2 regions of the Rummeliibacillus sp. GQ308 genome follow, and region 2 is predicted to be linked to the other one. Evidence: riboswitches for the same ligand, from Rfam matches in the RefSeq annotation. Region 2 holds a riboswitch; the other holds the start of a gene.
The links. Region 2 has a riboswitch for S-adenosylmethionine ahead of AC6CHJ_RS00170 (O-acetylhomoserine aminocarboxypropyltransferase/cysteine synthase family protein). Riboswitches for the same ligand answer to the same signal wherever they lie in the genome.
Positions count from the first base shown of each region.

Region 1: another riboswitch for S-adenosylmethionine. It lies ahead of AC6CHJ_RS07300 (methionine ABC transporter ATP-binding protein); the one in region 2 lies ahead of AC6CHJ_RS00170 (O-acetylhomoserine aminocarboxypropyltransferase/cysteine synthase family protein).

Region 1 covers NZ_JCAXDQ010000001.1:1,474,744-1,477,882, forward strand. Annotated here, with positions in the region: gene AC6CHJ_RS07290 (PA2928 family protein) at 1-823, shown strand, start outside; gene AC6CHJ_RS07295 (hypothetical protein) at 955-1,215, opposite strand; SAM riboswitch class I at 1,457-1,557, shown strand; SAM riboswitch class I at 1,701-1,803, shown strand; gene AC6CHJ_RS07300 (methionine ABC transporter ATP-binding protein) at 1,900-2,931, shown strand; gene AC6CHJ_RS07305 (methionine ABC transporter permease) at 2,921-3,139, shown strand, end outside.
Region 2 covers NZ_JCAXDQ010000001.1:23,618-26,756, forward strand. Annotated here, with positions in the region: gene AC6CHJ_RS00160 (hypothetical protein) at 1-253, shown strand, start outside; gene nfsA (oxygen-insensitive NADPH nitroreductase) at 307-1,038, opposite strand; SAM riboswitch class I at 1,215-1,326, shown strand; gene AC6CHJ_RS00170 (O-acetylhomoserine aminocarboxypropyltransferase/cysteine synthase family protein) at 1,435-2,730, shown strand; gene AC6CHJ_RS00175 (homoserine dehydrogenase) at 2,967-3,139, shown strand, end outside.

The DNA of each region.
Region 1 (3,139 bases), 1.5 Mb from region 2:
AGAATCACCTGTTGTACTCTTCGATTTAAAAGAAAAGCCAATATCCGTCGTTAAAATAAGTAAAACTACACCCAATGGAACAGAAAATGGAATAACCACCAACTTCAAAGGCTTCTTAATGAGTGCTATTGATCTTCATACTGGTAAAAAGCTGTGGAGTAGGATCTCTACTTGGCAAGAATACTTAGTAGGAGAGACTAGCGAGGGACTGTTGGTGTTAAATAATAAAAAGAAAACCCTTTATTTTATAGATCCAAAAACAGGGAAAAAGCAAGCAGACGAAAAAGACTTTCTGAATAAATTCCCTGTATTAGAAGATAATTTAAGCTACATGTATACTGACTATTCTATTAAAGGTCTAAATAAAGTCTATCTTTACGGCTTAGATGGTCGTTATTTTAAGTTAAATTTAGCTACGAACGAAATAAAAGAAGATCCGAGTTATGCTGATAAAATACGTACTTTACCAGTAGGATGGGATGAGAGTGTAGCAGGTGTTGAAAAACGAAGCGAGAAAATAAAAAAACTTTACCCCGAGCTAATGGGCGTAAGGCTAGTTGAAAGTAAGCCTGTTGAAAAGCAGCTCATTGTTTATCAGAAAAAGCGCAACGATAATCGGCAGACCTTAGCCTTGCTTGATCTTACAAAACGAGACTTGATTTGGGAGCAACTTTTAGATGCTCCACTTGAAAATGCCACCACTTCATTAGAAGTATTCGCTGACACAAAGTTTGTCTATGCTTGGACGGGACGTTATCAATATAAAATCAACAAAGAAACAGGGAAAGTAGTGTATCAGTATGATTATAAGCTTGGAAAATAATTAATAAACGAAACTACTAAAGTCTCTTTCTTGTACTTTGTTTACTATAAACTATCTATAAAAGCCGATGAAATTCTACTTAGCTGTAAAATTTCATCGGCTTTTAAATTGGAAAGAGTATTTTTCCTCTTTTATTTGTAAATTTCATATCCACTAGTAATCAAAAAAGAAAATAAACATAAACCTAAACAACCCAATGCAACACCCATAAAAATAAATGTTACTGGAAAATTTTTATTCATTGATCGGAAGAAATTAAATAAGGTAATGACTAAACAAATGATAAAGAAAGAAGTCCAATAAGGTAGCAAGGTACGAGTAGGACCTAAAATAAAAAAGTTAAGAAGAAATACAAAGCTTACAAGCAAAAAAACAGTCAGTATTTTTTTCATAGAATTACTCCTTTGTAAAATATGGGTAATAACATTTTATCAAAATTTTCTAAAATATATAATGTTTATTAGATAAATAATCATTGAAAATAGATAAAAATAATAAATATATAAACCTCGTTAATCTATGTTAATAATAAAAGAAACAGCAATAAGAAAAATAAAAATCTTTTAAAATATTATTTTATATTGACAATTCAAAAATGACCATGTATAGTAAAAATCAATCAAATAATCATTTTTCTTATCCAGAGAAGCGGAGGGACTGGCCCTGTGAAGCTTCGGCAACGGACATATGCACCGTGCCAATTCCAGCAAGCGATTAAGCTTGGAAGATAAGAACACGTATTTGTACATATGAAGCCATATGTCTTTGTGTCCTTCTTCTTCCATGGAGAAGGATTTTTTTATGGCAAAATTAATTTGAAAGGGGGAATTAAAAACACAGTTTAGCAGATGTACCACTTATACTTAATTAAATATTGCTCTTATCAAGAGAGGTGGAGGGACTGGCCCTTTGAAACCTCGGCAGCGGACATTTTTGCACCGTGCCAATTCCAGCAAGCGATTAAGCTTGGAAGATAAGAAGACGTTACCGTACATATGAAGTCATATGTCTTACTGTCCTTCTTCTTCCATGGAGAAGGACTTTTTTGTTGAAAAAATCGGAAGGAGATTGAACGGATGATAGAATTCCAAAATGTTTCTAAAGTGTATAACAGCGGAGGAAAGGAGATACGTGCATTAAATTCGATTAATTTAAAAGTTAATAAAGGTGAAATATTTGGCGTAGTCGGCTTCAGTGGTGCAGGAAAAAGCTCCTTAATTCGTTGTGTAAATTCACTAGAAAAACCTACTTCCGGAAAAGTCATAGTAGACGGTCATGACTTAACAACCATTAGCAAAAAGCGAATTCGCGAAGTAAAGAAAAGCATTGGTATGGTATTTCAACACTTTAATTTGCTCAATTCCAAAACAGTATATGCAAATGTAGCGATGCCGCTCATTTTAAGTAAAGTTCCTAAGGATCAAATCAAACAAAGGGTTTCAGAATTACTTGAATTCGTTGGTTTAGGTGACAAAGCTCAAGTCTATCCTGATCAACTATCCGGCGGCCAGAAACAACGCGTAGGCATAGCGCGCGCTTTAGCAACACAGCCTTCAATTCTACTTTGTGATGAAGCGACCTCTGCTCTAGATCCACAGACAACTGGTTCCATATTGGAACTCTTGAAGAAGATTAACAAAGAGTATGGGATTACGATTTTAATGATCACGCATGAAATGGCTGTCATTCGAGAAATATGCGACAGAGTGGCAGTGATGGAAGCGGGGAAAGTGATAGAAGAAGGAACAGTATTTGATATCTTTTCCGCGCCGAAAACTAACACTGCTCAAAACTTTGTTAGTACCGTAATGCATGATCAAATTCCACCATCAATACTCAATATGATGGAACGCAAGCAAGCACTAAATCATATTTTCCATATTACGTTTGTCGGCGAGTCTACAGGAAGTCCTTTTTTATCACAGTTATCTAAAATTCTCGATGTGGAAATCAATGTGCTATTCGGCAATATTACCGAACTGCAAGGTATTCCTTTTGGCAAACTGATTGTTGAAATCCAAGGAGCCGATACGGAAGTGAAACGAGCATTATCATATATGCAAGCTCAACAAATTCTTTACAAGGAAGTGGTAGCACATGCTAGTTAATTCTGAACAAATTATTGAAGCGCTAATTCAAACTATTCAAATGGTTGGTTTTTCATTTATCTTTTCAATCATTATCGGCCTTCCGCTAGGCATCCTGTTATTTGTCACTCGTAAAGGACAGATCATTGAGAACCTTCCAGTATTCACGGTTTTAAATGCAGTGATCAATGTTTTCCGATCTGTGCCCTTTATTATTTTGCTCGTAGCC
Region 2 (3,139 bases):
AAAAGGAACATCTGCAGCAGAAGAAAAAGAAACTCAAGGAAAAGTAGTCCGCGTTTATAAGGAAAAGAATGGGGATTTCACAACTGTTTCCTTCTTGCTAGATAATAAAGAAAATTATATTGTGAGTTCAGAAGTGGCTCCTCTCGCAGTCTATCTGAAAGAAGGCGACACGGTGAAGCTGAAATATGTGAATTCAAGCGAAGTCTTTTTACCAGTAAAAGAAATGGTTATAGAGGGAATCGAAGATAAATAATTAAAAAAGCTCTATAAGGCAGGCAAAAGCCAAAAACCTTATAGAGCATTTTTCTATTTCCAAGTAAATCCTTTGGATGCAAGGAAGTCTTTGATAAATGGACGACGCTGTTCAACTAAGAAATCAGCCATTTGTTTTGTCCAATTCGACATTTTTTGATTCGATGAACGGTGTTGGTAGTATTCTTCTAATGTCGCATCATATTCATCAAGTAATGTATCGTATTTTTCTTCATCATAACTATTTTCATGTAGCACGGCATCCAGTGGAAGTCTTGGTTTTGTTTCATTTCTTTTCGTCGGTTTTCCGATCGTCATGGCGAACATAGGAAAAACGTGTTCAGGCAGATTGAATAATTCACTGATATCAGCTGGGTTATTGCGTGCACCGCCAATATAACAAATGCCGTATCCTTCTGATTCAGCGGCAATAACAAAGTTTTGTGCAAATAGCGCTACGTCGGCTACGCCTGCAAGAAGATTTTCAGCAGAATCAGCCACAATTTCTACACCTTGCTTTTTGCCGGCAGCCTCCAAACGCTTGAAGTCAACGCAGAATAAGAAAGAAGCACCTGCTGTTTTGAATTGGAACTCATTGTTAGAGAGCTCGCCTAATTTTTTCTTTTTGTCGGCATCAGTTACCCAGATGACACTGTATGCTTGGATGAAATGTGAGGTAGCAGCCATTTGTGCTGTTTCAATTAAATCTCGTACAACCTCTTTTGGTATCTCTTCACCTGTATATTTTCGAACTGATGAATGGCTACGCAATAAATCTTTAACCATCTGTAGAACAACTCCTATTTTGTGGATTTCTCTAATTAACTATAGGAGAAATTGTAGGAAATGACTAGCGAAACGAATCCGCTTGTATGTAATATTTAGAAATATCAAAAAATAGTATTGACTTTTTAAAATGCAATACCTATACTTACAACAACAAGATGGAACAGAATAAATTACCTTTATCAAGAGTGGCGGAGGGAAAGGCCCTGCGATGCCCGGCAACCAGTAAGTTATCTTACATGGTGCTAATTCCTACAGATTCTTTATTGCGAATCTGACAGATAAGGGGAGGAAAATGCTAATGACCCTCTTCTTATGTGAAGAAGGGTTTTTCTTTTGGAAAAATCCTTGCCACACCTCAGCTTTCCATCTCAAACTATATTAGGGGGAATTAGAATGACAGAATTTCGTAAAGAGACTTTAGCAGTACGTGGTGGCCAAACGCCTGATCCTACAACTGGTGCAATTGGGGTGCCAATATACCGAACAACAGCCTATAGATTTAATGATACAGAGCATGCACGGAAATTATTCGCCTTGGAAGAGCCAGGCAATATTTATTCTCGAATCATGAATCCAACTGTTGATGTCTTTGAAAAACGAGTAGCCTTGCTTGAAGGTGGAACAGCAGCGGTTGCTTTATCATCAGGCATGGCGGCCATTTCATTTTCTATTTTAAATATAGCGCGTGCTGGTGATCATATAGTTTCAGCTGCGAGTGTGTATGGAGGAACGTACAATTTATTTGCTAATACTTTGCCGCGATACGGAATCAATACTACATTTGTAGATGAACGGAAGCTTGAAGATTTTGAAGGGGCAATCCAAAAAAATACAAAAGCGATTTATGTTGAAACGATTGGTAATCCTAGTCTTTCAGTAGCAGATATCGAAAGTATTGCGGATATTGCCCATCGACACGAAATCCCTCTAATCATCGACAATACATTTGCCTCACCGATTGGATGTAATCCTATTGAATATGGCGCTGATATTGTGATTCACTCTGCGACTAAGTGGATTGGCGGGCACGGTACAACAATCGCTGGCGTGGTGGTGGATGCAGGCAAGTTTGATTGGACACGAGGCAAATTCCCTGACTATACAGAAAGAGATGAATCCTATCATGGCATCCGCTATGGCATTGATGTGAGTAATGCAGCTTTCGCTACACGCCTGCGCGTACAATTGCTGCGCGACTTTGGGCCAACGCTTAGCCCAGATGCTGCCTTCCAACTATTGCAAGGTCTTGAAACACTGCATCTTCGTGTGCCTTATCATAATGAAAATGCTAGAAAGGTAGCTGAATACTTACGTCAGCATCCTCAGGTGGAATGGGTAGGATACAATGGCTTCTCTGATAGTGAATTCGCTCCTCTTGCTAAAAAGTATCTAAAGAATGGCTATGGCTCTGTTCTTACATTTGGAATTAAAGGAGGCAGAGATGCTGGACGCGAATTTATCGACAATGTCGAATTGTTCTGTCACGTGGCAAATGTAGGAGATGCCCGCTCATTGATTATTCATCCGGCCTCAACAACTCATCAACAATTAAACAGTGAAGAGTTGAAAAAATCAGGCGTGCAAGAGGAATTAATTCGCTTATCTATTGGGTTAGAAGCAATCGATGATATCATCTCTGCACTTGAAGAAGCATTCACAAAGGTAAGCCCAAAAGTTGCAGCAAAATAATTTGTTAATGAGTTTCGCTTCGCCTCAGGGAAGTAGCAGCATTTCCTAAAAAATTTTTTAAATAAATAAAGAAAAGAGTGATGGATTGTCTTTTCACTCTTTTCATTTTGATTTAAATGAACACTCCAGGTACACACATGTCTTTTGTAGGAGGATTTATCTTGTAAACATACTCTGTGTAAGCTAAAATCATCAGTATGTAGATTAATTCAGTATAAGACAATGGAGGCGGTTTTTTGAAAAAGGTAAAGGTTGCTATATTAGGTTTTGGTACAGTTGGCCAGGGGGTCTATCGCATATTAACAGAAAAGCGCAGTCAATTGAAACAGATGCTAGATGTCGACCTAGAAGTAGCAAAAGTCCTCGTCAGCAATCCGAATAAGCCACGTCCTCATGCTGCTAAAGAGAT